2 regions of the Kineosporia sp. NBRC 101677 genome follow, and region 2 is predicted to be linked to the other one. Evidence: predicted binding sites of a transcription regulator. Region 2 holds the regulator's gene; the other holds the start of a gene.

Region 1 (15,178 bases), on a different contig from region 2:
TTAGGCTCGACCGTTCACCCGGTCGGCCACGTGACGATCGCCACGTTCTCAGGCTCTTCACAGCTTCTCACCGGGCTCTCATACTTCCCTCACATTGCGCCATCGGCGCAGTTCAGCGCGTCTGCACCGATTCCGATGAACGACCCTGAGGGTCTCCCGGCGGTGAAGAACCCGCGCCGCCGCCGATCCGGGGCGGTGCAGTAAGGGTTCGAGCGAGTTGTGGCGCCAATCGTGACTTATGCGGTCGACTAGGCTGCCACTCCCCCTGATTGACGCGACCCGACCCGGTGGCTGACCTTGGCCGGCGGTGACGGCTGCGGAAGGTGCGAGATGCTGAAGAAACGCGCGGTGACCGTTGTGGCCGGCCTGACGGTGGCTGTCCTGGCCGCCTGCAGTGCCCCCCAGACACCCAGCGTGAGCAGCGTCGAGGGCGACCAGGCGGCGGTGGCGGCCTCCGGGTCCAAGCCCAACATCGTCTTCGTCCTGGTCGACGACCTGGCCACGAACCTCGTCGAGTACATGCCGACGGTGAAGGCGATGCAGGACGAGGGCGCCTCCTTCGAGAACTACTTCGTCAGCAACTCGCTGTGCTGCCCCTCGCGCGCCACGATCTTCACCGGCCGCTACCCGCACAACACCGAGATCATCACCAACACCGCGGCCACCGGCGGCGGGTACTACATGTTCAAGGGCCGCGCGCTCGACCAGGACACGTTCGCCACCGATCTGCAGGCGGCCGGGTACCGCACGGCGATGATGGGCAAGTACATGAACGAGTACCAGCCCGGCTCCCCGAAGAAACCCTCGGCGAACAACCCGGCCGGCTGGGACGAGTGGGCCCTGGCGGCCAGCGGCTACGCCGGGTTCAACTACAACCTGAACCAGAACGGCGAGGTCGTGCACTACGGCCGGGCCGAGCAGGACTACCTGACCGACGTGATCTCCGAGCGCGGCCAGGACTTCATCAAGCGGGCCGCCGCCGAGGGCGAGCCGTTCATGCTCGAGCTGGCCCCGTTCACGCCGCACAAGCCGTACGTGCCCGCCCCGCGCCACGAGAACCTGTACAAAGACCTCAAGGCGCCGCGGGTGGCCTCGTACGACAAGAAGAACAAGAACGCCCCCAGCTGGATGGCCTCGCAGAAGCTGACCGGCCCGCGCAAGAAGAAGATGGACGAGCAGTTCCGTCAGCGGGTGCGCACCACGCTCTCGATCGACGAGATGATCGCCGACGTGAAGGCCCAGCTGCGCGAGAGCGGCGTCGCCGACAACACCTACATCGTGTTCAGCTCCGACAACGGCTACCACATGGGTGAGCACTCCCTGATCTCCGGGAAGATGACGGCGTTCAGCACCGACATCCAGGTGCCCCTGGTGGTGACCGGTCCCGACGTCCCGGCCGGGGTGAAGGTCGAGGACCTGGGCTCGAACATCGACCTGCGCTCCACCTTCGGCGACCTGGCCGGGGCCACGGTGCCGGCCAGCGTGGACGGTCAGAGCCTGGCCCCGCTGTGGAGCGGCGGCACCAACGACCGGCAGCATCTCCTGGTGGAGCACAAGGGGATGGAGGTCGACAAGATGGATCCGGACACCGGCATCTTCCGCAGCCCCATCCCGCCGAACTACGCCGCCCTGCGCCACCGGGACTGGCTGTACGTCAAGTACAACAACGGCCAGCGCGAGTACTACGACCTCACCAGCGACCCGTACGAGATGAACAACATCGTCGGGAAGATCACCAAGAAGCGCCTGCTCACCCTGGACCGCCTGCTCAAGGATGTCCGGCAGTGCGCCGGGCAGGAGCAGTGCACCCACGCCCACGCCGAGCCGGCCTCGGTCTCGGAGTTGCGGCAGGCCCGGAGGCGGGCCAAGGCGAAGGCCGACGAGCTGCTCGAGGAGAGCACCTCGCCCTCGGCCACGGCCACCCCTTCGCCGAGCGCATCGAGCACCCCGCTGGGTGCCGGTCTGCCCTCGGCCAACTGATCTCCGGCTCCCCACCAGGAGTTTTCGGCCGATCCCCATCGGGGGTTCCGGAATTTCACCGGGACCCCCGGAACTTTTGCCCACGTCCCACATTCTCTACCAGATTAGTAGACTAATCTGGAGTCCCCCTGACACTCTCACCCGCACCGCTACCGCGGTGGCGGCACAAGGAGGTGCGCAACCGTGCGCAACCCGTGGCGGGTCCTGCCCCTGACCGGCTTTCTGATCACCGCCCTGGTGGCCTGCGGCACCCCGCCGGCCACCACGTCGATCGTCGACCGGCCCGCCGAGGAACCGCTCGTCCAGCCGGTGGTCCAGCCCGCCGCCGGCGGAAACGGCGACCCCAACATCGTTCTCGTGCTCACCGACGACCTGTCGATGAACCTGCTGAAGCACATCCCGGCCGTCCGCACGATGCAGCAGCAGGGCACCACGTTCGAGAACTACTTCGTCAACAACTCGCTGTGCTGCCCCTCCCGCACGTCGATCATGACCGGCCGCTACTCGCACAACACCGGGATCTGGACCAACGGCACCCCCGACGGCGGCTACCAGGCCTTCCGCGACAAGAAGCTGGACCAGGACACTTTCGCCAGCGACCTGCGCAAGGCCGGCTACCGCACCGCGATCATGGGTAAGTTCCTGAACGACTACCAGCCGGGCAGCACGAAGTCACCGTCCGGCAACCAGCCGGCCGGCTGGGACGAATGGTCGCTGGCGGCCAGCGGTTACGCGGGCTTCAACTACAACCTGAACCAGAACGGCGAGGTCGTGCACTACGGCCGCAAGCCCAAGGACTACCTGACCGACGTCATCTCCCGCCGCGGCCAGGACTTCATCCGGCGCTCCGCGGCCCGCGAACAGCCCTTCCTGCTGGAACTTTCCACCTTCACCCCGCACAAGCCCTACATCCCGGCCCCCCGCCACGCCGGCCTGTTCAAGAAGGCCAAGGTGCCGCGCGGGAAGTCGTACGACAAGGCGAACACCAACCCCTCGGCCTGGATGCGCGCGCGGAAACTGACCAAGGCCCAGAAGAAGCTGATGGACGAGCAGTACCGCCAGCGGCTGCGCACCGTGCAGTCGGTCAGCGACCTGATCGTCGACATCAAGGGCCAGCTGCGCCGCAGCGGCGTCGAGGACAACACCTACATCGTGTTCACCTCCGACAACGGTTACCACATGGGTGAGCACGCCCTGGTCTCGGGCAAGATGACCGCGTTCGACACCGACATCCACGTGCCCCTGGTGGTGACCGGCCCGGACGTCCCGGCCGGCCAGAAGGTGTCCGCACTGGGCCAGAGCATCGACCTGCGGCCGACTTTCGCCGACCTGGCCGGGGCCCCGCGCCCGAAGAAGGCCGACGGCCGCAGCCTGGCCCCGCTCTGGCGGGGTGGTACCAACAGCCGGCAGTACGTGCTGATCGAGCACCGGGGCCCGCTGGTCGACCCGAACGACCCGGACCGCGAGGTGTTCCGCAGCCCGAACCCACCGGACTACACCGCCATCCGCGGCAAGTCGTGGCTGTACGTCGAGTACGTCACCGGGGAGCGGGAGTACTACGACCGCAAGAAGGACCCGCTCGAGCGGCGCAACGTGGTGAACCAGCTGTCCCAGAAGAAGTTGCGCAGCCTGCACCGCAAGCTCGAGGCGGCCGAGAAGTGCAAGCGGCAGGCCGCCTGCCTCAAGGCCCAGTCACTGACCTGACCCCCTGGCTGGGCCGGTTCAGCCTTCGAACCGGCCCAGCCAGCGAGTCAGCAGCTCCTCGAGCGTGCGCCTCTCCAGCGGACTGAAATGCTGCAATAGTCGCTGCTCGTTGGCCATGTGCGCGGTGTACGCCCGGTCGATCAGCTCGCGCCCCTGCGGGGTCAGCGCCACCACCCGGCCCCGCCCGTCCACCTCGCTGACCCGCCGCGAGACCAGCCCCGCCTCGACCAGCCGGTCCAGCCGCTTCGTCATCGCCCCGGTGGTGACCATGGTGTTCTGGGCCAGCTCGCCCGGCGCCCGCTCGAACGGCTCTCCCACCCGGCGCAGGGCAGCCAGGACGTCGAACTCCCCCTCGGTCAGACCGAACTGCCGGTACACCTGCACCAGTTCCTGGGTGAGCGCGTTGGCCAGGCGGTGCAGGCGGCCGATCACCGCGACCGGGCTGGAATCCAGATCCGGTCGTTCCCGGGACCATTCGGCCATCACCCGGGCCACATGATCAGGCGTGCTCATCGGCCGACTATATAGCTTCCCGGGAAGCTATATTAGCTTCCATGGAAGCTAACGTCCGCTGGGTGGCGCTCACCGCCGTCGCCCCCATCGTCTTCGGCTCGACGTACTACGTCACCAGCCACACCCTCCCTGCGGACCATCCGTTCTACGGCGGGGCCCTGCGCGCCCTGCCGGCCGGTCTGCTCCTGCTGCTGATCACCCGACAGCTACCCAAGGGCTCCTGGTGGTGGCGATCGCTGGTGCTCGGGGCACTGAACTTTGGGGCGTTCTTCACCCTCATCTACATCACCGCCCAGCTTCTGCCCACCAGCGTCGCCTCGACCACCATGGCCACCTCTTCGGTGATGCTCATGCTGTTGGCCTGGCCCCTGCTGGCCGAGCGGCCGCAGGTGTTGGCGGTGGCGGGCGCCGTGGTCGGGATCGCCGGGGTAGCCGTGATGCTGCTGGGTAACTACGGCGGGGAGGGCATCGACTACCGCGGTGTTCTGGCCTCCCTGGCCGCCATGATCCTCTCCAGCCTGGGCGCGATCCTGACCAAGCGCTGGAGCCCGAAGATCAACATCCTGGCGCTGACCTCCTGGCAGCTGATCGCCGGCGGCCTGATCATCCTGCCGGTGGCGATCGCGGTGGAGGGCGCTCCCCCGGCGATGACGGCCGAGCGTCTGGCCGGGTACGGCTACGTCACCTTCGTGGCCACCGCCCTCGGGTTCACCCTCTGGTTCAACGGCCTCAAACGCCTGGACGCCGCCACCGTGGGCCTGATCGGGTTGCTCAACCCGGTGTCCGGGGTGGTGCTCGGGGTGCTCCTGGCCTCCGAGCCGTTCGGGGTGCGGCAGATCGTCGGGGTCACCCTGGTCGTCCTGGGCATCCTGCTCGGCCAGCCGATCGCCCGGCGCCTGCTCACCGGACGGCGCACTGCACCCGCGGGCACCCCCTCCGAGCCCACCTCGGTGGAGACCGGGGCACCCGCGAAAAGGCAGTGATCGCAGGCGGCCTGGGCCCGCGCCGGAGAACCACCGAAGACCTGAGGACGATCGGCGCCTCTGAGTCCTTCGGGTCGCCGTTCGATCTTGGTTGACTTACTCTCGGACGATATGAGCGTCTTGCGTCGTGTGCGGCCGGCCAGCCGGAGCAGGTCTCTCCGGCTCGGTTCGGCCGGCCTGACCGCCCTGCTCCTGCTGTCCGCGTGCGCCTACGCCGAAGACGGCTCGGTGGGCACCGGTCCCGACTCCGGCGGCAGCTCCCAGTCCGGCGCCGACGAGCTGAAGACCGACATCGACACCTCGATCCGGACCTCGGAGAGCTACTGGGAGTCGTTCTTCGAGTCCCAGGGCGGTCAGTTCACCCCGGTCCAGGGGGTGATCCCCTACGACGAGGAGGGCGACGGCGACTGCGGCGGCGAGCCCTTCGTGCTCAACAACGCCTTCTTCTGCCCGGTGGGCAACTTCATCGCCTACGACCAGAACTTCATCGCCGGTCAGTACCAGGCCATCGGCGACGCCTTCGTGTACTACCTGATCGGCCACGAGTACGCGCACGCCGTGCAGGACCTGCTGGGCATCCAGCACCGCCTGACCATCCAGCACGAACTGCAGGCCGACTGCATGGCCGGTGCCTATCTGGGCGACTCGGTCCGGGCCGACGTGCTGGCCGTGGAGGAAGGCGACATCGACGAGTTACTCACCTCCCTGGCCACGGTCGGCGACCAGCCGGGCATCCCGTGGTTCGCTGAGGGCGCGCACGGCACCGGGCAGCAGCGCACCCAGGCCTTCGCCCAGGGCTACGAGGGCACTCAGGGCAACGGCAGTGCTCTGGCCAGCTGCCTCTCATCCTAGGATCCATTCTTCCAATAGCTGGATCCAATGGCTAGGGTTCGCTCATGGCGACCGACGGCCCCGATGCGCGCGCAGACCGACTCGAGCACATCGTCCCCGATTACTCGGACCCGCCGTACGGGGCGCGCTACGGCAAGCAACTGAAGGCTTTCCATCGCACCGGTTCTCTGCTGATCCTGGGCGGCATGACCCCGGAAGACCGTGACGGCACCGTGCTGAATCCGGGACGATTGGGCGAGAACCTCACCGTAGAGCAGGGTTACGTGGCTGCCCGTAAGGCAGCCGCCAACTGTCTGGGCATGATCCGCCTGGCCGTCGGCTCGCTCGACCACGTGCTGGCCCCGGTGCAGATGCTCGGTTTCGTGGCCGCCACACCGGATTTCGACCGCCACCACGAAGTGGGCGAAGGCGTGTCCGACGTACTCGCCGAAGTCTTCGGGGAGGCCGGGGCGGTGACCCGGGCGAACATGGGCGTCACCAGCCTGGCCCGAGGCAACTGTTACGAAGTGCTGCTGACCGTGGAGCTACACCCGAACACCCCCTGACCCACAACAAAGGACGCCCGACCTCGGTGGCGAGGTCGGGCATCCTTTGTCTGTTCGAGGGTTTCGGTCAGCCCTCGGTGATCTCGATGGTGCGGGGTGCGGTCTCGCCGGTCTTCGGGATGGAGACCTGCAGCACACCGTCGGCCAGGGAGGCACCGATCCGGTCGGCCGCCACGCCCTTCGGCAGCAGGGTGCGGTACTGGAACCGCCCGGCCCGACGGGCGTGCCGCTGCTCACCGTCTTCGGACTGCGCGTATTCGCCACCGACAGTGAGGGTGTCACCCTCGACGCTGATCTCGATCTCGTTCCGGCGGAAACCGGGCACCTCGAGGCTGAGCACGTAGCCACTGTCGGTCTCGCTCACGTCGGCCAGCGGGCGCCACGGACGCCGGCTCTCGGCCTGCTCGCGGCCCGCGGGACCGAACACGGACTGGACCAGACTGTCGAACTGCCGCTGCATGTCGCCGAACTCACGGAACGGATCCCACCGCACGACCGCGTCGCCCGAACGCACAGGAAGAGCCATTTCGACTCACGCTCCTTCGAAGCATCTCGTTCTCGCGACCCCTCTTCCGGGCCGCACGAAGAAGGTAACGCCGATCGGGCGCCGATGCATTCCGAAGTTGAGCCCTTATCGCTCAACTTTTCGCCCACTCGGCTGCTCACTGACGTTTGACCAGGTCAAGGGCTTGTTTTGGATTTTGGACGCTGGACCTGGCCCGGGTGCGGAGGGGCAAGATCGACGGGCGAGGGCTGGGCGAGCGGGCTACGGATAGGGCGTGACGATCAACTCAGCCCCCCAGCCGACCGGCCCGGACGAGGCCCACCGGGTGCCGGAAGGGGTCAGCGACGCGACGGTGGAGGCGCTGGGCAAGCTCTCCGAGGCGCTCGAGACGCTCGAGCAGGCCCGAGGGCACCTGTACGCGTTCCACCAGATCACCGGACGCTCGGATCTTCAGTTCGGGGAGGCGGTGGAGGCGCTGCGCACCGCCGGGCACCCCGAGCTGGCCGACCGGATCGAGAAGGAGCTGGTGGGGCACAACGTGATCGCCGGCCGATGGACGTTCCAGGTGGTCGAGGACTACGACGACGGCTACTGGTCGCTGGCCCGTGAGCTGGAACGCACGGCGCGTGAGGAGCTGGTGGGTGGGCGTCGGCACCTGTTCGAGGCCCGGATGAAGGAGGACCGGCGTACCCACGGGCGCGCCGGGCACGAGGCGCGGCCCTGAGGGAGGCTCAGGCCTTGTTCATGTCTTCGTGCCCGTCGCGACGGCGGCCGGTGATGCGGGCGTACTCGACGGACTGCTCGGACGACTGGTCCAACCGGAGGGTGAGCCCGGCCGGGCCGATGTGCAGCACCTCGCCCCAGGTGGTTCCGAGGCGCGCCTCGTCTCCGGGTACGAAGTCGGACGGGCCCCAGGCGGAGGCCGACCCCAGCGCGCTGAGCCGTTCCAGAGCCTGCCGCCCGGCTCGGATGTTCCCCGCGAGAACGCGCATCTCCTCTTCGATTTCGAAGCGCTGCGACCGGTCGGCCAGATCAGGCAGGGTCCGGCGCAGCCGCCGCAGCTGGTCCCGTTCAACGGCCAGACGCTCCCTGATCACCGCCGCACGATCGGGCGGGGCCGACGGGCGGGCGAATTCGGTTGCGGAGGAGACCTGCTCGAAGGCGGCGTGACGGCCCTGCCGGACGATGCGAACCATGTCCATGGGTGCGGTGACCGGGCTCGAACTTGGCGTCATCAGATTGCTCTCGATCAAGGGTTGCGGTGGAACGGATCTCACACGCACCGGGAGGGATCCGGCCGAGGCGCTGGCCTGCACGCCGGACGAAGGAGGCGACCGGGTTGCCGAAACAATGAAGCAGCGGACGAATTCCGGGCAGTGGTGCTCATGATCGCCTGGAAGTTGAGGCTTTGATCATCCTCTTCCATCAGTACCGCCCGACGCAAGTCTTTGCCGAATACCGTCTGACCTGGGCTGATTCTGTGATCGGGCACCTGCGATCCAGTGACGGGAATCCGTGACCGAACGAGATTCAGCGATTGCCGGGCGTATTCGACCGCAGTGACCGCTGAATGCCTGTGGGTAGCGGATGTTCGACGCTGGAACTACCGGGAGATCGGAGAGGCAGACATCAGCTGTCCCGCCGGCCGGGGAGCCCTCGCGCGAGCACGGGGCGCGCCACCTACTGTCAGCCTCGGAGAGGGCCTCCACCCCCGCAACCCGAAAACAAGGGTTTCGATATAACGACTTGATCTCGGCCGGGCGGCGGGCCACCGCGGACCACTGCGGAACGCCGGGCGGCGCTGGTTCGTCGTCACTTCATACCCGCACCTACCACGCGTATCGGCGGCCCCGCGCGAGCGGAATGCCGATTCCGTGTCAGGATGGCAGGTGGCCCAGGCCCGGCGGGACACCGAAGTCAGGACCGGACCATCCGAATCCCAGTCGCCAAGGTGAGAGAACTTTGATCAATTCTGCGGTCGTGAGCACCGGACACGCGATACCGGACGGCGTGATCACCTCGGCGGAGATCGAAGCCCTGGTCACCGAGCGCAGCCCCGGCTTCGCCATGCCGGCCGGCCTGGTCGAGCGGCTCACCGGGGTCGGCGCGCGACGTCACGCGGTGCCCGGCACCACCTCTTCCGACCTGGCCGCGCAGGCCGGGCTGGCCGCGCTGCGCAACGCCGACGTCGACCCGCTGTCGGTCGACTTCCTGATCTACTCCTCGGCCTCGCACGACGTGTCCGAGCCCGCCACCTCCGCGATCGTGCAGCACAAGATGGGCGCGCGGAACGCGACCTTCGCCGACATCAAGAACGCCTGCAACAGCTTCCTCAACGGCCTGGACTTCGCCGCCGCGGCGATCGAGACCGGTCGCGCGCGGCGGGTCCTGGTGGTGGCCGGCGAGGTGCTCTCCCCCACCATCAACTTCTCGATCGAGAGCTCCAACGACCTGCGCAAGAAGCTGGCCGCGCTCACCCTGGGCGACGCCGGGGGTGCGGTGCTGCTGGAGGCCACCGAGGAGGAGAACACCGGTCTGCTGCCCGGGCGCTTCGTCTCCGACGGCTCGAAGTGGGAGCTGTCCACCGTGCTGGCCGGCGGCAACCTGATGCCGCACGACAACTCGCGCTACTTCTTCGAGTGCGACAGCGCGGGCCTGCAGTCGCTGGCCATCGAGCACATCCCGCCGCTGATCGAGAAGTCGATCGACGAGCTGGGCTGGAAGCTCGACGAGGTGAAGCGGATCTTCCCGCACCAGGTCTCCAAGGGCGTCACCCAGGCGTTGTGCTCGGCCATCGGCTACTCCCCCGACCAGGTGGAGTTCACCCTCGACCGGTTCGGCAACAACGCCGCGGCCAGCATCCCGCTGGGCCTCAGCCTGGCCTCCGAGCAGGGGCTGATCAGCAAGGGCGACAAGGTCCTGCTGGTCTGCGGCGCGGCCGGGTTCACCGCCGGGGTCCTGCCGGTGATCTGGTGAGCCTGGAAGTGAGCCCGGAAGTGAGCAGCCCGGCGCACGGGGTCGACCCGCGCTGGGTGCGCAAGGTGCGGGTGGCCGAGGCCACCGGCGCGGTGCACACCTGGCACGTGCTCGACAACCAGGACGTGCTCGAGGCCGAGCCGGTCGGGACGCTGCTGTGCGTGCACGGCAACCCCACCTCGTCGTACCTGTGGCGCCACGTCATCGCCGCCCTGTCCACCGGCCCGCGTCCATGGCGGGTGATCGCGATGGACCAGCTGAACATGGGCTGGTCCGAGCGCACCGGCGTGCGGCGCCGGCTGGGCCTGCGGCTGGACGACCTCGACCGGCTCACCCGGGCGCTGGAGCTGAAGGGCCCGGTGGTCACCCTCGGGCACGACTGGGGTGGCTGCATCTCCCTGGGCTGGGCCACCCGCAACACCGCCCAGCTGGCCGGGGTCGCGGTGCTCAACACCGCCGTGCACCAGCCGCCCGGCTCCGCCCTGCCGTTCCTGATCGGTGCCGCCCGGCTGCCCGGCGTGCGCCGCCTGGTCACCGCCACCTGCCCGATCTTCCTGCAGGGCACCCTGGCCATCGCGCACCCGTTGCTGCGCCGCCCGGTGCGGGCCGGCTACCTCGACCCGTACCGCACGGCCGAGCGGCGCACCGGCATCGACCACTTCGTGGAAGACATCCCGGTCTCGCCCAGCCACCCCAGCTGGGACGCGCTGCAGAGCATCGTGCAGGGCCTGCCCCGGCTCGCCGACGTGCCCGCGCTGATGCTGTGGGGCCCGCGCGACCCGGTGTTCACCGACCTCTACCTGCGCGACCTGCGCGAGCGCCTGCCGCACGCCCAGGTGCACCGGTTCGAGAAGGCCGGCCACCTGGTCGCCGAAGACGCCGACGTGGCCGGCGCCCTTCGGCGGTGGCTCGAGGACGCGGTGGTGCCCACCCTGGGCGCCTCCGGCCCCCCGACCGCCGTAGGTGCGCAAACATCGTCCATTGTTCGTTCTGAGAGTTCTGAGAGTTCTGAGAGTTCCGAGAACCGCCGCCCCCTGTGGGCGCCGCTGACCGAGCGGGCCGAAGACCTGACTGCCGCCCTGGTGGAGGCGACCGGCAACGGCACCGCGCAGACCGCCAGTTGGCGCACCCACAGCTGGCTGCAGCTGTCCAACGACGTCACGCGGGTGGCCTCCGGCCTGCTCGCCTCCGGCGTCGCCCCCGGCGACCGTGTGGCCCTGCTCGTGCCCCCCGGCGCCGACCTCACGGTGGCGCTCTACGCCTGCGCCCGCATCGGCGCCGTCGCGGTCATCGCCGACGCCGGGCTGGGTCTGCCGGGCCTGCACCGGGCCATCCGCGGGGCTGCGATCAAGCACGTGATCGCCATCGACCGGGGCCTGCTCGCCGCCCGCGCCCTGCGCTGGCCGGGCCGGCGCATCTCGGTCGGCCTGCGGGCCGGCTCGCCCCGGGCCCGCGCCCTCGGCGTCAGCACCACGCTCGAGAGCCTGAAGAACTCGGCCGTCACCGAACTGCCGCCCGAACCGGCGCCGGACGACGAGGCCATGGTGATCTTCACCTCCGGCTCCACCGGCCCGGCCAAGGGCGTGGTCTACACCCACCGCCGTCTCGAGGCCGTCCGCGACGCCCTGACCCGCGCCTACGACCTGGGGCCGGAAGACCGTTTCGTGGCCGCCTTCGCCCCCTTTGCGCTGTTCGGCCCCGCCCTCGGGGTGCCCTCGGTGGTGCCCGACATGGACGTGACCGCGCCGCGCACACTCAGCGCCACCGCGCTGGCCCAGGCGGTCCGCGCGATCGACGCCACCATGGTCTTCGCCTCGCCCGCGGCCCTGGCCAACGTCCTGCACACCTCGGTCGAGCTGGGCGCCGCCGAGCGCAGCGGGCTCGACCAGGTGCGGCTGCTGCTCTCGGCCGGGGCCCCGGTCCCGGCCGCGCTCCTCACCTCGCTGCAGGCCCTGCTGCCCGCGGCCGCCCTGCACACCCCCTACGGCATGACCGAGGCGCTGCTGGTCACCGACGTCGACCTGACCGAGCTGGTGGCCGCCGGCCCGGGCAACGGTGTGCTGGTCGGCCGGCCCCTGCCCGGGGTCGAGGTCACGCTCAGCCCGCTGCAGGCCGACGGCACCGCCGCCATCGCCGAGACCACCGACAAGCCCGAGGTCACCGGCGAGATCCTGGTGCGGGCCGGGCATGTGAAGAACCACTACGACCAGCTCTGGTACACGCAGCGCACCACGTTCACCGAAGACGGCTGGCACCGTACCGGCGACGTGGGGCACTTCGACGCCGAAGGCCGGCTCTGGGTCGAGGGCCGGCTGGTGCACGTGCTCGGCACGGCCGGCGGTTTCGTCACCCCGGTCGGCGTGGAGCAGCGCATCGAGACGGTGGCCCAGGTCAGGCGGGCGGCCCTGGTCGGGGTCGGCCCGGCCGGCGCGCAACAGCTCGTCGCCGTGCTCGAGGGCGAGGCCCCCGCCGGGGTGGCCCCGCTCGAGCTGGCCGCCGCCGTGCGCGCCGTGGCCGGCGTCGAACTCGCTGCGGTGCTGGTCACCGACGGCCTGAAGACCGACATCCGGCACAACTCCAAGATCGATCGCACCGAGGTGGCCCGCTGGGCGGAAGGCCGTCTGGCGGGTTCCCGATGAGGGTTCTGGTCACCGGCGCCAGCGGTCTGCTCGGTGGTGGGGTGGCCCGGAAGCTGGCCGACCGCGGTGACGAGGTCACTGTGTTCCAGCGCCGCCCATCGTCTTTGGCCGGTGTGCGGGAGGTGACCGGCGACATCACCGATGCCACCAGCGTCCTCAAAGCAGTAGAAGGAATGGACGCGGTGGTGCACCTGGCCGCCAAGGTCAACGTCACCGGCCCCTGGGCCGAGTACGCGGCGGTCAACATCGATGGGGTCCAGAATCTTTTGGACGCCATTGAGCACGCGGGTACTCCGCGTCTGGTTCACGTGTCGTCGCCTTCGGTGGCCCACCACGGCCACGCCCTGGTCGGTGCGGGCGCGGGCCCGGCCGACCCGGAACGCGCCCGCGGCAACTACTCTCGCAGCAAGGCTGCCGGCGAACAGCTCGCCCTTGCTGCGAATGGTCCCGACCTCGCCGTCGTCGCCATCCGCCCGCACCTGGTCTGGGGGCCGGGCGACACGCAGTTGGTGGGCCGCATCGTGCAGCGCGCCCAGGCCGGCCGCCTGCCCCTGATCGGTTCCGGGGCAGCGCTGATCGACACCACGTACATCGACAATGCGGTAGACGCGACGGTTGCCGCCCTCGACCGCATCAATCATGCGCGGGGGCAGGCCCTGGTGGTCACCAATGGCGAACCCCGGCCGGTGGCCGATCTTTTCGCCCGTCTATGTACGGCCGCCGGAGCCGAACCGCCCAGCCTGCACATCCCCTTCGGCGTGGCCTGGCTGGCCGGTGCTGCAGTGGAAGGCGTTTGGGCCGCCGGCAAGCGCCGCGACGATCCTCCCCTCACTCGCTTCCTGGCTGAACAGTTGGCCACCGCACACTGGTTCGATCAGAAGCACACGCGTTCGGTGCTCGACTGGACGCCTGCGGTGGGGCTGGAAGAAGGGTTCGAGCGGCTGGGCCAGTACTACGCCAGCCACTGATCAGGGGGTGCCGCCCGCCACCCTTCCTCGGCCTTCCCGCTTGGCCACGTACAACTGACGGTCCGCCTCGGCCGTGAGGTGCGACAGGTCGGCAGCCGGACCCCGGTGCAGGCCGAGACTGATCGAGATGCTCAGTCCGGGTGCCACTTCCGACCAGGGATGCTCGCGGACCGACTTCACGATGGCCTCGGCCCGGGCCGCCCCGATCCCCCGGACGTCCGGGCACATCACCACCACGAACTCGTCCCCGCCCAGCCGGGCCGCCAGGTCGTCCGAGCGCACGTGCGAGGTCAGGATCGAGCCGATCCGGCGCAGCACCTGGTCTCCCACGTCGTGACCGAAGGTGTCGTTGACCTGCTTGAAGTGGTCGACATCGACCATCATGATGACCAGCTCGGTCTCGGTGGACCGACGGCGCCGGGAGCTCCCGGGCGGGCCGAGGGTGCGGCGGATCCGCTCCAGGTAGGCGGTGTAGGCACGCCGGTTGCCCAGACCGGTCAGCTCATCGATCAGCACCTGGTCGCGCAGGAACTCGTGCTCCGCCCGGCGCCTCTCGGCATCGATCGCCGCGCGCATCGACGTGAGCCGGCTGAGCCGGGAGTTCCAGCGCAGGGCAACCAGTTCCGAGGCGTAGGTGAGTGCAGCCGGTGGGGTTCCCGGATCGCGGACGGCCAGGTTGAGGGCCAGCAACCTCACGTGCATGGGGACGTTCGGGGTGACCGGACCGGCACAGGGCCCGGCGAGGCGGGCGGCCCGGGCCGCGTCGCCGGCCTGGTGGGCCCGGATCGCGTCGGCCACGGCCAGCATGGCCAGGTTCGGATCGTCGGCCTGTCCTTGGGCCTGCTGGGCGATCATCCGGCGGTCGGCCGGTGAGGGGCGCCCGGCCAGGGCGGCGAAGATGTCGGCGAAGGCGTGGACCATCGCCACCCAGCTCGGGGCCCAGCCGTCGTCCAGCGGGGTCAGGACGTCGGGCAGGTGGCGGACGGCATTGTGCGCGGCGGCCTTCCACTTACCCACCTCGGCCAGCGCGCAGGCCTCGTCCACGGCCATGTCGATCTTGTTCGCGTGCACCACCCGCTTCTGCCGGTGCAGCACGTCGTCCCAGAGCGGATCGTGGGCCTGCCTGAACAGGGGCTCCAGCAGGGCCAGTTGCTCGTGGGCCAGCGGCCACAGGCCCAGGGCGTGGAAGCCCCCGGCGACCTCCAGCCGGGCGGCCACCCGGTGCACCACGAGACTGTGAGCGCTGTCGAGCAGGATGACCGCGCGCACCAGAGGCTCGGCTCCGACGCGCGCCTCCAGCGGGTTCGCGCCGACCGTCGCGTCGCGCATCGCGGTAGTGGCCAGACCGAGCGCCACCAGAGCCGGATCGCCCAGTTCCTGCACGGTCTGCACCATGGCCCGGACGTGTTCGGAGTCGTCGCGGCCGGCATCACGCTCGAGCAGCGAACGGGCGAAGTGCATCAGCAGGACCACCTCGCCCCAGCCCTGCTCCCGGGCCTGGGCGTCGAGCGCG
Region 2 (15,178 bases):
TACCGGGCTCCGTGTCCGGCCGCAGACCGACCGCGATGTCACCGCCCAGGCTGATCACCAGGTCAGTATCGGCCAGCGCGGGCACCGTGCCGGCGATCAGGTCGGCGGCGAACGCCTTGCCGGTCGCACCGAGGTCGAGCGAGACGTCGCTGGGCACCCGCACTGCACCCTGCGGGTCGATCTCGATCTCCCGCCAGGCGCCGGTGCGGGCCGGGAAGGAGGCCCGGGCCGGGTCGGTGGAGACCATCCCGGGGGTGACCGTGGAGTCGATCGACTGCCCGGCCGCCATGGACCGGCGCAGCTCTTCGATGTCCCGGTCGTAACCCAGAGCGAGCAGCTGACGGCCCAGGGTCGGGTCGACCAGGCCGTCGGTCAGATCGGCCGCCCACACCGCCGCGGACAGCGCCCGGCACAGCAGCGGGGCCACGCCCACCCACTCACCGGCGTGGCGGTTGGCCCGGGTCAGGTCGGAGTCGGTGCGGAAACGGCTGGCGGCCTGGTCCACGTCGGCCAGGATGCGCTCGCAGGCGGCCCGGGCGGCGTCGAGCCGGTCGGCGTCGGACACCACCAGCGCGACGTAGGTGCCCAGGGCGTTCCAGCGGGCGGTGCCGTAGCGGACGGCCGTTTCCTGCACCGGCATCAGGACGCGCTCGTGGGTACCACCGGGGGCGTGGTGGTGGCCGGAGCCGTGGTGGTGGTCGTCTCGGCCGGCTCGGTGGTGGTCGTGGTCTCTTCGGGGGTGCTGGCCTCGGGCTCCGAGGTGGTGGTCTTGGTCTTCGTCCTGGTGGTGGCCGGGGTGTCCGCGGTGGTCTCGTCGGCACTGGTCCGGCCGCCCGAGCCGCTGCCGGACCCGCCGGAGTTGCCGGAGGTCGCGGTGGTGCCCGCGGTGTCGCTCTTCGGCTTCGGCGTCTTCTTTTTCTTCTTGTGCTTGGGCTTTCCGGTGGGCTCGACCGTGGGCGTCGCCTGCCCCGGCTGGGTGGGCTGGGCGGCCGGTTGCTGGACCTGCGCCTGGGCGGCCGCGGCCTTCACCGCATCCTGCTCACGGGTCTGCGAGGCCGCGAGGGCGGTGGTGCCGCCGACGGCGACGAGGGTGATGGCGGTGACCGCACCGGTCACGGTGCCGGCGACCCGCAGGCCGCGGTCTCGGTCGTCAGGGCTCACGGAACGCACGCGGACACAGTGGCGGGAAACAAGTGAAGCGCCGGTCATTCAATCGTCAAATGAACCCTAACCAGCTGTGAAAGCGCAGGTGAGGGTGGCAAACCGATTACGGACGGGTGTGGTGGGGAGCCGAATGAGTGCTCGGCGGCGCGGGTGGTGCGGGTCCGGTCAGTGATCCGGGCCCGCACCCCGCGCGATCACGAGGCCTGCGACGAGCCCATCCCGGCGAGCTTGCGGATGCGCTGGCTCAGACCGCCGCCGGCCGAACTGCGCCGCTGGCGCATCCGCTCCCGGGTGCGGGTCTCGGCCGGGCTGAGCACGACCTGCACCTTGGCCCCGCCGAGGCGGGAACGGCCCAGTTCGAGGCGGCCGCCGGAGGCGATCGCGGCGCGGCGGACGATGTCCAGCCCGAGCCCCGACGAACCGGCGTTGCTGTGCCCGCGGGCCACCACGTCGGCACCGGGCAGGCCGGGGCCGCCGTCCTGCACGGCCAGCACGATCTCGTGCGCCGCGTTGGTGTTGACCGTGACCTCCAGCGGCACACCCTCTTCGGTGTGCGCGAACACGTTGTCGATCAGCACGTCGACCACGTCGGTGAGCTCCACCGAGTCGATCCGGGCCCAGGTGGGCCGGCTCGGCAGCCAGGTGCGCAGCGACCGGCCCTGCTCGTCGGCCAGCGCCGACCAGAACGCCACCCGCTCGCCGACCAGCGCGGCCACGTCGGTGCGCGAGGTGACGTTGGCCTTGACCGGGCGCCGGGCGTCCTGCACCACCGCGTTCACCGTGCGCTCGAGGGTGGCCACGTGCTCCTCGATGCGCTGGGCCAGCTCCGGGTCGGAGATGCTCTCCACGTCCAGGCGCAGCGCGGTGACCGGGGTCCGCAGCCGGTGCGACAGGTCGGCCACCGACTCGCGTTCCGAGATCAGCAGCTGCTCGATCCGGGCCGAGAGCCGGTTCAGCGCCCCGGCCATGGCCACCACCTCGGGCGGGCCGTGCTCGGGACTGCGGATGTCCAGGCGCCCGTCGCGGATCGAGTCGGCCGCGGCGGCCAGGTCCTTGATCGGGTCGCTGAGTCTTCGGGCCAGGGTGTCGGCCGCGCCGACCGAAAGGGCCAGCAGCAGGGTGCCCAGGGCGCCGAGGATCCAGCTGGCCCGGCCCACCCCGCGGTGCAGCTCGTCGCCGCTGACCTCGGTACGCACCACGTAGGTGCCCTCGGTGGTGCGCACCGGCGCGTAGACCACCGCCCGGCCGTCGTCGCGGCTGGTGAAGGCCAGCCCCTTCAGGGCCTTGCCGAGGTTCGCGGCGTCGTCGGCCTTGGCCCCGAGCACGTCACCGTCGGGCAGGTAGACCGACACCGTGCCCAGCGGGTCGTCGGTGTTCTCCAGCTCGGCCGCGGCCCCGGCGGCGCCGGAGTTGGCGGCGATCTGCGCGAGGTTGGTGGCGTCGGCGGTGACCGTGGCGAGCGTGCGTTCCTCGGCCAGCGAGCGCAGCAGCAGGGTCAGCGGGATCAGGAAGGCCAGGACCACCGCGGAGGTGGTGGCCGCGACCAGCAGGGTGAGCCGCCAGCGCATCTCTAGTCGGTTCCGGGGGCGACCAGGCGGATGCCCACGCCCCGGGTGCTGTGCAGGTAACGCGGTTCCGCGGCCGACTCGCCGAGCTTGCGGCGCAGCCAGGACAGGTGCACGTCGATCGTGCGGTCGCCGCCGCCGTAGGGCTGCTGCCACACCTCGGCCAGCAGCTCGCGCTTGCTGACCACCTCACCGGCCCGCTGGGCCAGGGCCAGCAGCAGGTCGAACTCCTTGCGGGACAGCTCCAGCGGCTCGCCGTCCAGGGTGGCGACCCGGGTACGGGCGTCCAGCGCCAGACCGCCCACGGTGAGCGGGCCCTCGGTCTTCTGCGGACCGCCGCGGCGCAGCACCGCGCGGATCCGGGCGTCGAGGTGGTCGGCCCCGAACGGCTTGGTGACGAAGTCGTCGGCCCCGGCGTCCAGCGCCTTCACCGCGTCCTGGTCCTCGTCCCGGGCGGTCACCACGATCACCGGCACCTCGCTGACCGCGCGCAGCATCGTCAGCACCTGGATGCCGTCGACGTCGGGCAGACCGAGGTCGAGCAGGACCACGTCCGGCCGATCGTCGATCACCGACTGCAGGCCGGGCAGGCCGCCCGGTTGCCATTGCACTGCGTGACCGCGATCGGTCAGAGCTCTGGAGAGGGCCGCGCGGATCCCCGCGTCGTCCTCGATGATCAGAATGACCGCCACGTGCGCGACGGTACCGGCTGAAACCTGGTTGGGGACATTCTGAATGTCCGGATCTACACCCGCCCGGCTCAACGCTAGGGTTCCCGAGGAGGTGATTTGGGTGAAACGCCGGATCGTCGGCGCCATGCTCGGCTGGCTCGCAGCGGTGGCCGTGGTTGCCGCAATCGCCACGATCGCGATCGGCGCGGCCGGCCGTCAGGTCACGTCGCAGTCGCTCAGCCCTTCGTCACCCCTCGCAGTCTCGGCGTCTGTCCAGTCCACCCCTGTCACTGTCGGTGGCTCCGGCGGGCAGGTCCTGGGGGCCGGTGGTGACGAGCCGGAGCAGCCGTCGTCCCAGGGGGCCGAGGGCGCGGCCGAGCGGCCCACGAGCCTGGCCATGCGTGCTGCCGGGGGTCGTGTGCACGCCGATTGCGCGGGCTCCCGGGTAGCGGGCTACGCCCTGCCGTTCGACGGCTGGCAGGCCCGCATCTCCGCCACCGGGCAACGCCGGCTCGAGGTCGTCTTCTCTCTCCGCGAAGAGCGTGCGGTGCTGGTCACGGCCGTTTGTGAGCAGGGTTCGCCGGCCTTCGGGCAGACCCCGCTCGACCCGCGGAACCCGGTGCAGGCGGCTCCGCGCCCGCAGGCGGGCACCCCTACCACAGGGCCTGACCCGGATGTGACGGATGTCTCGTCCAGTTCGCCGGTGCCGAGCGCGCCCTCTGCCCCTACAGACACCCGAACGCCGGTCCCTTCGGGCAGCGCCGAACTCCCCGCCCCGACCGAAGAGCCCACCGGGACGACACCTTCCGGGGCTCCGGTCACGCCGCCCGTGGCCCCGCCCACATCGGCCTCCACCCCTCCCGCCCACTCGTCCACGCCCACGGTCACCCGTTCGTCGGTCGGAGCGTCCGAGCACTCTCGGGAGACCGTCGAGGTGAGCGAGCCGGACGGCTCCGCCGAAGAGGTGACGAGCGCGCCGGTGGAGACCACAGACGTCCCCAAGAACTCTGACGTCCCGCCCGCATCCGGGTGCGCATCCACCGAACCGGCTTCATCGGGTGCAGCGTCGGTGCCGCCGAGCACGGCCGACTGCGTGACAGGGGGCGCGTCCGCCCCCTCGGCGGCCGACCGGGGCCTCACTCTGGGGATGTAAATCTCCCCGGCCGGGAACACCGCGCCCTTCTCGTCAGTTGAGCCAGGCAGACTCAAGTTAGGTCAGTCCCGAGTTGACTACCTCGGGTCGCTGCACCAACCTGAGTGAGGGCCACTCAGCTCTTATCGAAGGGAACCAAGATCATGGCAAGAGCGGTCGGAATCGACCTCGGAACCACCAACTCGGTCGTGTCCGTGCTCGAGGGTGGCGAGCCCACTGTCATCGCCAACGCCGAAGGTGGCCGCACCACGCCGTCCGTCGTGGCGTTCGCCAAGTCCGGCGAGCCGCTGGTCGGTGAGGTCGCCAAGCGCCAGGCCGTCACGAACGTCGAGCGGACCATTCGCTCCGTCAAGCGGCACGTCGGCACGGACTGGAACATCGCGATCGACGACAAGAAGTACACGTCGCAGGAGATCTCCGCGCGGGTGCTGCAGAAGCTGAAGCGGGACGCGGAGGAGTACCTCGGCGAGACCGTCACCGACGCGGTGATCACGGTGCCCGCGTACTTCAACGACTCGCAGCGTCAGGCCACCAAGGAGGCCGGCGAGATCGCCGGCCTGAACGTGCGCCGGATCATCAACGAGCCCACCGCCGCGGCCCTGGCCTACGGTCTGGAGAAGGGCAAGGCTGACGAGCGCATCCTGGTCTTCGACCTCGGTGGCGGCACGTTCGACGTCTCCCTGCTCGAGGTCGACGTGGAGGAGGGCGGCAGCACCGCCATCCAGGTCGTCTCGACCGCCGGTGACAACCACCTCGGTGGTGACGACTGGGACCAGCGCGTCATGGACCACCTGGTCAACACCGTGAAGAGCTCGACCGGTGTCGACCTGTCGAAGGACAAGATCGCGATGCAGCGGCTGCGCGAGGCGGCCGAGCAGGCGAAGAAGGAACTCTCCAGCGCGACGTCCACGACGATCTCGCTGCAGTACCTCTCGATGACCGAGAACGGCCCGGTCCACCTGGACGAGAAGCTCACCCGGGCACAGTTCCAGCAGATGACGGCCGACCTGCTCGAGCGCACCAAGGCGCCGTTCCAGTCGGTGATCAAGGAGGCCGGCATCTCGGTCTCGGAGATCGACCACATCGTGCTCGTCGGCGGTTCCACCCGGATGCCGGCGGTCAGCGACCTGGTGCGTGAGCTGACCGGGGGCAAGGAGCCGAACAAGGGCGTCAACCCGGACGAGGTCGTCGCCATCGGCGCCGCCCTGCAGGCCGGCGTCATCCTCGGTGACCGCAAGGACGTCCTGCTGCTCGACGTCACCCCGCTGAGCCTGGGCATCGAGACCAAGGGCGGCGTGATGACCAAGCTCATCCACCGCAACACCGCGATCCCGACCAAGGCGTCCGAGGTGTTCACCACCGCCGACGACAACCAGCCGCAGGTGCTCATCCAGGTCTTCCAGGGCGAGCGCGAGCTGGCCCGGGACAACAAGCCGCTGGGCAACTTCGAGCTGACCGGCATCGCCCCCGCCCCGCGCGGGGTGCCGCAGATCGAGGTCACCTTCGACATCGACGCCGACGGCATCGTGAACGTGTCCGCCAAGGACCGGGGCACGGGCAAGGAGCAGGCGATGCGGATCACCGGTGGCTCGGCCCTGAGCAAGGACGAGATCGACCGGATGGTCAAGGAGGCCGAGCAGCACGCCGAGGAGGACCGTCAGCGCCGCGACGAGGCCGAGGTCCGCAACGGTGCCGAGCAGCTGGTCTACTCCACCGAGAAGTTCCTGCGCGACAGCGACGACAAGCTGCCCGAGGACGGCAAGGCCGAGGTGAACACCGCGATCGCCGAGCTGAAGACGGCGCTCGAGGGCACCGACGTCAACGAGATCAAGGCCAAGCAGGAGAACCTGTCCGCGGCCAGCCAGAAGCTCGGCGCGGCGCTCTACGCGGCGCAGTCCGAGGGCGGCGAGTCCGGTGCCCCGGGCGCCGGCGCGGGTGCGGGTGCGGCCGGTTCCGCCACCAAGGACGACGACGACGTGGTGGACGCCGAGATCGTCGACGAGGACAAGTGATGGGCGAGCAGACTGTCGATCCGTCGGAAGGTCAGGGTCCCTCGGGTCCGGTCATCCGCGACCGACGTCGGCTCGACCCGGAAACCGGCGAGGTGCGCCAGAACTCGTCCGCATCGTCCGCCGAGGGTGAGCCGGAGGAGTCCGGCTCCCCCTCCCCGGCCGGGAAGAACGCCGCGAAGAACGGTGGCAAGCACGCCGCCGGGGCACCGGCCGACACCGAACCGGAAACGGGCGAGTCCGGCGAGTCCGAGAAGGCCGAGAAGGCTGACCAGGCCAGCAAGGCCGACCAGGCCGAGAAGGCTGACCAGGCCGAGGGTGAAGACTCCGGCGAGAACGGGGAAGACGTGACGGCCGAGGAGGTTTCGCTGGACGGCATCCTGGCCGACCTCGACACCGCCCGGTCCTCCGCCGCCGAGCGGCTCGGCGACCTGCAGCGTCTGCAGGCCGAGTTCGTGAACTACCGGCGCCGGGTGGACCGGGACCGGGACGTGGCCAAGGAGACGGCGATCGCCGGGGTGCTGGAGGCGCTGCTTCCGGTCCTCGACGACGTCCACCTGGCCCGTCAGCACGGTGACCTGGAGTCCGGGCCGTTCGCGGCGATCGCCGAGAAGCTCGAGGCGGTCCTGGAGCGGTTCGGCCTGGTGCGCTACGGCGAGGCCGGTGAGGCCTTCGACCCGGAGGTGCACGAGGCGCTCATGCGCACCGAGGCGGAACTGGCCGAGGGCACCACGACGACCACCGTCGTCCAGGTGCTCCAGCCCGGTTATCGCAGCGGTGACCGGGTGCTGCGGGCAGCCCGGGTCGCCGTCGCCGACCCCAACTGACACCTCGACGACCGGCCCGCCGGGCGCTGATCCAGCGTCCGGCGGGCCGGTCGGGCAGGCGGCGCTAGGAGAGAGACATGGCGGGCCAGGACTGGTTCGAAAAGGACTTCTATTCCGTCCTCGGTGTGCCGCAGAACGCCACCCCTGCGGACATCAAGAAGGCGTACCGCAAGGTCGCCCGCACCCATCACCCGGACGCCAACCCCGGTGACAACGCGGCGGAGAAGCGGTTCAAAGAGGTCGGCGAGGCGTACGCCGTGCTGTCCGACCCGGAGCAGCGCCAGCAGTACGACGCGATCCGGGCGATGTCCCGCGGAGGCGCGCGGTTCACGGCCGGCGGCGGTGGGCCGGCTGCGGGCGGCAGTGGCGGCGCGGGCTTCGAAGACCTGCTGGGCAACCTGTTCGGCGGTGCGGGCGGCATGCCCGGCGCCGGCGCGGGGCAGCAGCGGGTCCGGTACAACACCGGCGGCTACGGCGGCGGCACCGAGTCGCCCATCTTCGAGGACATGCTCAGCGGTCTCTTCCCGCCCGGAAGTTCCGGTGGCAACGGGCAGTACCGTCCCCCGCGCGGCCCGATGCGCGGTGGTGACCTCAATGCCACCGCCACGCTGACGTTCCGGCAGGCGATGGAGGGGGCCCAGCTCAACCTCCGGGTCGATGACCCGCAGGCCGGGCTGCGCAACATCACCGCGCGGATCCCGGCCGGGGTCCGCAACGGTCAGAAGGTGCGGCTGCGCGGCAAGGGCAAGGCCTCGGACATGGGGGGCGAGCCGGGGGACCTGTGGGTCACCGTCTCGGTGGCCCCGCACCCGATCTTCACCCTGGACGGCCCGGACGTCCGGCTCACCGTCCCGGTCACCTTCCCCGAGGCCGTCTTCGGCACCGAGATCGAGGTGCCCACCCCGGACGGCGCCCGGGTCAAGCTGAAGGTGCCGGCGGGCACGCCCTCGGGGCGCACCCTGCGGGCCCGCGGCCGGGGTGTGAAGACCGCCAAGCGCACCGGCGACCTGCTGGTCACCCTGCAGGTGGCGGTGCCGCAGCGGGTCGACGGCAAGGCGCGCGAGGCGTTGCGCACCTTCGCCGAGGCCACCGGGAACGAGAACCCGCGGGCCGATCTGTTCGCTCATCTGGACGAGAACCGTTAAGCGGTAGCACACGGAGGGCCCGGCGATGACAGACCAGGGCAAGGCCGCGGACGTGCAGTTCAACGTCGATCCGGACGCGCCCATCTTCGTCATCTCGGTGGCTGCCCAGCTGGCCGGGATGCACCCGCAGACCCTGCGCCAGTACGACCGGCTCGGCCTGGTGACGCCGGGCCGGTCGGCCGGCCGGGGGCGGCGCTACTCCGCCCGCGACGTCGCGTCCCTGCGCGAGGTGCAACGGCTTTCGCAGGAAGAGGGCGTGAACCTGGCCGGGATCAAGCGGATCCTCGAGCTGGAGTACGAGAACCGGGCCCTGCAGGGGCGCCTCGACGCACTGCTCGAGGAGCTGCGGCTCACCCAGGCCAAGTTGCGCAGCAGCGGGCGGGTGTTCGCGGCCGAGCCCGGGGGCGACATCGTGGCGGTGCCACCCGGCCGGCGGCCGCGGCGGCCTGTCACCTCTACGGCGCTGGTCGTCTGGCGACCGGGAAGGTAAGACTGGTGAGCATGGCGAACGACGAACAGCTGGATGCCCTGATCGAGGAACTGGAGGATCAGGAGCGACGGCTGCGGCTGCCCGGCTTCGACAACGACGACGCCTGGCAGATCGGGATCATCCTGGTCGAGCTCGCCGCCTCCCGGCGCGCCCCGGTCACGGTCGACCTGCGCCGCAACGGCCAGCAGCTGTTCCACTACGCCCTGCCCGGCACCAGCGCCGACAACGACGCCTGGATCCGCCGCAAGGCCGCCGTGGTGGATCGCTTCGGGTTGTCCTCGCTGCTGGTCGGGCGCCAGTCGCTGGCGGCGGGCGAGACGTTCGAGGAACGGTTCCGGCTCGACCCGGCCGAGTACGCGGCCCACGGGGGCTCGTTCCCGGTGCACGTGCACGGTGTGGGCGTGGTCGGCACGGTCACCGTGTCCGGGCTGCCCGAGGTGGAGGACCACATGATGGTGGTGGCCGGACTGGAGCAGTACCTCGAGGACCTGAGCAAGAACTAGAAACCGGATTGAAGGACGAGGGGAGCCACCTCCGCGAGGTGGCTCCCCTCGTCCTCTGTTCGGGTTCTTTTGAGATGGGCCGAATGGACGACTTGCGGCTGGGGGTTCAGGTGCGGGCGCCGATCCGGGCGCAGAGCACGATCGCCGGCCCGGTGGCCAGCAGCAGCAGACCGGCGCCGAGCCAGCCCGACCCGTTCAGCCCTCCGTGCGCGGCGATCCCCAGGGCCAGCAGCCCGGTCGGGAGCACCGCGGTGCGCATGCTGTCGAGCTGACTCAGCTCGGCTCGGCGGAACTCCCGCGCCGCCGTCAAAGATCCTGCGCCACAGGCGAAGACCACCACCAGCACGGCCAGCAGGGTGAAGCCCGGCCCGCCGGCCCGGCCGGTGGCGTAGTCGGCCGTACCGAACGCCACTGCGACCAGCAGGGTCTGCGGCACCAGGAACGCCACGACGGTGGTGGCCAGGCCGACCGCCGTGCCGAGCAGGATGCGCGCCGCCGTGGCCTCGGCCGCGTCCTCGTCCTCGGGGAACGACCACCAGCGCCGGGACAGGGGTGTCCGGGCGCTGCGAGGGGTGGCGCGCAGGTAACGACCGATGACCGATTCTCCGGTATTGCCCGTTTAACGACACAATTCTCTGTTACCTTACTTCAACCCAAGGTCACTGAGGTGGGCCCGGCCGGGCCCAGCAGGGGGCCCAACCTGGTGGTTCTCGCGCTGGAGGGCAGGGATGAATCCGCGACAGCGGCGCGGTGTGCTGCTCATGGGGGTCGCCGTACTCGGTGCGATCGCGGTGTTCGTGATGATCGCCGGCTACGTCACCGACATCGGCCGCCGGGTCGGGCCGATGACCACGAGCTACCGCTTCACCGAGGACGTGGAGAAGAACCAGCCGATCACCGGTGACCAGGTCGAGGAGGTCGAGCTGCCCTCGAAGTGGTTGCCCGAGGCGGCGATCCAGTCGTTCGACACCTCCCGCGGCCTGGTCGCCACCGCCGACATCCCGCAGGGGGCGATGCTGCAGGAGGGGATGGCCGCCGCGCCGCCGGAGCTCAAGCCCGGCCAGAGCGAGATCGCCATCCTGATCGACGCCGAGACCGGGGTGGCCGGGAAGATCCAGAAGGGCGACCTGGTCGACATCTACGGCACTTTCAGTGTGCGCAGCACCGATGCCCAGGGCGCCAGCGAGGACCAGGACCAGGCCCGGGTGATCGTCAGCAATGCCCAGGTGCTGGCCATCGGTGCGCTGCAGCGGGTCGACTCACCCGATGCCGAGGCCGGTGACTTCGAGCAGAACGAGGTGGTGCCGGTGACGTTCGCGCTCGATCGCGAGGACAGCCTGAAGGTCACCTACGCCGAGAGTTTCGCCACCAAGGTGCGGCTGGCGCTGGTCGCGCCGGGCACCCGCTCGCGCCCGCCGGGCAATGCCGACGTGCTCGACGGGGACAAGCTGCTCAAGCCGGTGAAAGCCGGGGGGAACGGGCCGTGAACCGCCGGTTGCTGCTCGGTAGCGCGGACGAGGTCACCGTGCAACGGGTTTCGTCGGTGGCCGAGGAACTGGGCGACGAGCTGGTCCACGTCTGCTCCACCTCGCACGAGGTGTCCGACGCGGTGGCCGGTTTCCGCCCCGACGTACTCATCGTCTCCGAAACACTGGGTCCGGTGCCGGTTCTCGACCTGATCCGGCAGACCGCCCGGCAGGATCCGTTCGTCGGCATCCTGCTGCTGTCCTCCACCTCCGACCCGGAACTGTTCCGGGTGGCGATGGAGGCCGGGGCCCGCAGTATCGCCCCGCTCGGGTTCACCATCGACGACCTCGGGCAGCGGATCGAGAGTGCCGCCTCCTGGGCCGGGATCGTGCGCAGCCACATCGCCGGTGACAACGCCCGGATGCTGGGCAGTGGGCACGTGGTGGCGCTGGCCGGCAGCAAGGGCGGGGTCGGCACCAGCACGCTCGCTCTGCACACGGCCCTGGAGGCCGCCGCCGCGGGGCGCCGCACCTGCCTGGTCGATCTGGACCTGCAGAGCGGAGACCTGGCTACCCTGCTGAACATCAGCCACCGGCGCGACATCACCGACCTGATCGGGCTGGTCGGCGAGATCTCCGGGCAGACCCTCGACGACGTGCTGTTCCGGCACTCCTCCGGCCTGAGTGTGCTGCTGGCCCCGCGTGAGGGCGAGCGCGGCGAGGAGATCACCGAGGCGGTCGGCCGGGCGGTGATCGGGGCCCTGAAGTCCCGGTTCGACGTGGTCGTGATGGACGTGGGCAGCGTGCTCACCCCGGCCGGGGCCTGTGCGGTGGAGATCGCCGACCGGGCCGTGCTGGTGGCCACGCCCGATGTTCTCAGCATGCGCGGGTGCCGGCGCACCGCCCAGTTGTGGGAGAGGCTGCGCCTGCGTCCGGAGAAGGACGTCACGGTTCTGCTGAACCGGATCTCGCGCGGCGTGGAGGTGCAGCCCGACCTGGCCGCCCGCCTGGCCCGGCTGCCGATCAGCGAGTTCGGCGTGCCCGCCTCGTTCCGGTCGTTCGAGGCGGCCGCCAACACGGGTGAACCGCAGCGGCTGGTCGACCGGGACACGCGCCGCGCCCTGGTGCGGGTGGCGGAGTCGCTCGGGGTCCGGCAGCCGGCCGAGGCAGGCGGCAGTGGCCGCCGGGCCGCCCGGCGGCGCGACGCGGGCCAGGCAGCGGTCGAGTTCATGGGCCTGCTGCCGGTTCTCGGCATTCTCCTGGCCTGCCTGGTGCAGGGCGTGCTGATCGGCTACAGCCACGTGCTGGCCGGGCATGCGGCGAGTGCGGCGGCGCGGGTGTCGGTCTCGCCCGAGCAGGGCTTCGGCGACATCGACGCACGGGCCCGGGAAGAGCTGCCGGGCGCCTGGCAGGAGGGGGCGCAGGTCACGCTGGGCGGTGGGGCCGGCGGCGATCCGCGCTGGGGCGATCCCGACGCCGAGGTCACGGTGGAGGTGGTCACGCCCGCCTTCATCCCCGGCGTGGCCGCCCTTTTCGGTGATGCGCTGAATGCCACCGCCACGGCGCAGATGCGTTTCGAGGGGCGGTTGCCTTGAGAGGCGATCGGGGGCAGGCGTCGATCGAGCTGCTCGGCTCGGTGCCCTACCTGGCGCTCGGTCTGTTCGCCGCGCTCCAGCTCACGGTGGCCGCCACCACGGTCCAGGCGGCCAGTTCGGCGGCCCGGGCGGCGGCCCGCACAGTGAGTCAGGGCGACGGTGACCCGCAGGCCTCGGCCCAGCGGTCGGTGCCGGACTGGCTGGAGGCGGGGATGAGTGTGACTCTCAATGGTGGGGAGAGCCCTTCGGTGACAGTCACTCTCCAGATGCCCATCATCGTCCCTGGTCTGGATTCCGGCCCCGAAGTGGCCCGCACGGCCTGGTTCGAGCGGGAGCAGGCGACGCCGCCATGGGGCTGAGAGATCTGCGCTCGGCCGGTGAACGCGGTGCCGGCCAGGACGCCGCCCGGCAGTTCGAGGCGCTGGTCGAGCGCTACCGCCGGGCGCTGCTGGAAGAGCTCAACCTGAACGAGCTCTCGTCGCTCGACCCGGCCCAGCGGCGCACCCGGCTGGAGCGGGTCCTGGCCCGGATCCTCAGCCGCGAGGGCCCGATGCTCTCCGGCACCGAGCGCACCCAGCTGATCCGCCGGGTGATCGACGACTCGCTCGGCCTGGGCGTCCTGGAACCGCTGCTGGCCGATCCGTCGGTCACCGAGATCATGGTGAACGGGCCGAAGGACGTGTACATCGAGCGGGCCGGCCGGCTGGAGCGCGCCCCCTTCGCCTTCGCCAGCGAGGAGCAGCTCTACCAGACCATCGACCGGATCGTCTCGACCGTGAACCGCCGGGTGGACGAGTCCAGCCCGATGGTGGACGCCCGGCTGGCCGGCGGGGAGCGGGTGAACGTGGTGATCCCGCCGCTCTCGCTGACCGGGCCCACCCTGACCATCCGCCGTTTCCCGGCACCGATCCCGATGCACCGGATGGCCGAGATCGGCGCCGTGGACACGGCCACCGCCCTGCTGCTGGCCTCGATGGTGCGGGCCCGGTTCAACGTGCTGATCTCCGGCGGCACCGGTACCGGCAAGACCACGATGCTGAACGCGCTCTCGGCGTTCATCCCGACCCACGAGCGGATCATCACCGTGGAGGACGCGGCCGAGCTGCGGCTGGAGCAGGAGCACGTGGTCAGCCTGGAGGCCCGGCCCTCGAACATCGAGGGCCGGGGCGAGGTGACGATCCGCGACCTGGTGCGCAACAGCCTGCGGATGCGCCCCGACCGGATCATCGTCGGGGAGGTCCGCGGCGGCGAGACCCTGGACATGCTGCAGGCGATGAACACCGGCCACGAGGGCTCGCTGGCCACGGTGCACGCCAACTCCACCCAGGACGCGGTGTCCCGGCTGGAGACGCTGGCCACGATGAGCGAGCTGGAACTGCCGTTCGCGGCGATCCGCGACCAGATCAACAACGCGATCGACGTGATCATCCAGCTCTCCCGGTTCGGCGACGGGTCCCGCCGGGTGGTGGAGGTGATCGCGGTGACCTCCAAGCGCCGCGAGGAGTACCGGCTGGAGCGGCTGATGCACTTCGAGGCCGAGCCGACCGGGGCGGACCGGGTGGTCGTCGGCCGTTTCGTGCCGCACCGGCTGCCCGCCGCGCTGGCCGACCGGCTGATCGTGCGCGGGGAGCTGATCCCGCCGCAGTTCCTGGAGTACCGGCGATGATCCTCTGGGCTGCTTCCGGTGTGCTGGCTCTCGCCGTGCTGGGTTACGCGCAGTGGGTGCTCGGCACCAACGAACGCGAGGCGCTGACCCAGCGCACCGCGCTGGAGACGGTGGAACGCTCGTCGAACCGCTGGATCAACCGGCTGGACGGGCGGCTGCGGCGGACCGCCCACGGCCGGTGGCTGCAGATGCGGCTGGACCGGGCCGGGGTGCGCTGGCGGATGGCCGACATCTGGCTGGCCCTGGCGGGCCTGGCGGTGGTCACCTACCTGCTCTCGGCCCAGCTGCTGAGCTGGTGGTTCGCCGTGCTGGCGGCGGCCGCCGCGGTGCGGCTGGCGCTGACCGTGCTCGACCGCCGGGAGGCCCGCCGGCGGGAGGACTTCGTGGGGCAGCTGCCCGAGGTGGCGCGGGTGCTGTCGAACGCCACCTCGGCCGGGCTGGCGCTGCGCTCGGCGATCCGGATGGCCGGGGAGGATCTGGAGGAACCGGCCGGTTCGGAGATGGCCCGGCTGGCCCGCGAACTCGACGTGGGCACCCCGCTCAGCGATGCGCTCGACCACCTCCAGCAGCGCATGCCCAGCCGCGAGCTCGCCCTGCTGACCCGCACCCTGATCATCCAGGCCCGGGCCGGGGGCGCAGTGGTGACCGCGCTACGGGGGATGTCGGAGACCCTGGAGGCCCGCAAGGACCTGCGCCGCGAGGTCCGGACCATGCTCTCCGGCGCGGTCTTCACCAGCTGGATCGTGCTCTTCCTGGGCGCCGGGTCGCTGCTGATGATGAACGTGATCGCCCCGGGCACGCTGAACGAGGTCACCTCCTCGCTGATCGGCCAGGTGGTGCTGGTGATCGCCCTGGTGATGTACGCGGCCGGATTCTGGATGATCCGCCGGACCACCCGGATCGACGTCTGATGAACCCCGACGC

What was found. Region 2 encodes HspR, which represses chaperone genes until heat shock. Its sites were predicted from a motif close to ANTTGAGNCNGNCNGNCTCAANT; they were not measured.
Region 1: a site for HspR is predicted at 7,199-7,221, ahead of QSK18_RS13125 (Hsp20/alpha crystallin family protein). Genes of this name have one in related genera too.

Annotation. Positions count from the first base shown of each region.
Region 1 covers NZ_BSTA01000004.1:97,317-112,494, reverse strand. Annotated here, with positions in the region: gene QSK18_RS13155 (sulfatase family protein) at 331-1,980, shown strand; gene QSK18_RS13150 (sulfatase family protein) at 2,164-3,684, shown strand; gene QSK18_RS13145 (MarR family winged helix-turn-helix transcriptional regulator) at 3,703-4,197, opposite strand; gene QSK18_RS13140 (DMT family transporter) at 4,239-5,180, shown strand; gene QSK18_RS13135 (neutral zinc metallopeptidase) at 5,292-6,032, shown strand; gene QSK18_RS13130 (RidA family protein) at 6,077-6,577, shown strand; gene QSK18_RS13125 (Hsp20/alpha crystallin family protein) at 6,645-7,103, opposite strand; gene QSK18_RS13120 (hypothetical protein) at 7,357-7,806, shown strand; gene QSK18_RS13115 (hypothetical protein) at 7,814-8,317, opposite strand; gene QSK18_RS13110 (3-oxoacyl-ACP synthase III family protein) at 9,063-10,058, shown strand; gene QSK18_RS13105 (alpha/beta fold hydrolase) at 10,055-12,697, shown strand; gene QSK18_RS13100 (NAD-dependent epimerase/dehydratase family protein) at 12,694-13,665, shown strand; gene QSK18_RS13095 (GGDEF domain-containing protein) at 13,666-15,178, opposite strand, start outside.
Region 2 covers NZ_BSTA01000001.1:974,125-989,302, reverse strand. Annotated here, with positions in the region: gene QSK18_RS04520 (FAD:protein FMN transferase) at 1-640, opposite strand, end outside; gene QSK18_RS04515 (hypothetical protein) at 640-1,170, opposite strand; gene QSK18_RS04510 (HAMP domain-containing sensor histidine kinase) at 1,359-2,732, opposite strand; gene QSK18_RS04505 (response regulator transcription factor) at 2,735-3,421, opposite strand; gene QSK18_RS04500 (hypothetical protein) at 3,522-4,553, shown strand; gene dnaK (molecular chaperone DnaK) at 4,697-6,565, shown strand; gene grpE (nucleotide exchange factor GrpE) at 6,565-7,389, shown strand; gene QSK18_RS04485 (DnaJ C-terminal domain-containing protein) at 7,467-8,534, shown strand; gene QSK18_RS04480 (heat shock protein transcriptional repressor HspR) at 8,560-9,024, shown strand; gene QSK18_RS04475 (heme-degrading domain-containing protein) at 9,036-9,527, shown strand; gene QSK18_RS04470 (hypothetical protein) at 9,634-9,975, opposite strand; gene cpaB (Flp pilus assembly protein CpaB) at 10,256-11,014, shown strand; gene QSK18_RS04460 (CpaE/TadZ family protein) at 11,011-12,588, shown strand; gene QSK18_RS04455 (hypothetical protein) at 12,585-12,947, shown strand; gene QSK18_RS04450 (TadA family conjugal transfer-associated ATPase) at 12,938-14,254, shown strand; gene QSK18_RS04445 (type II secretion system F family protein) at 14,251-15,165, shown strand; gene QSK18_RS04440 (type II secretion system F family protein) at 15,165-15,178, shown strand, end outside.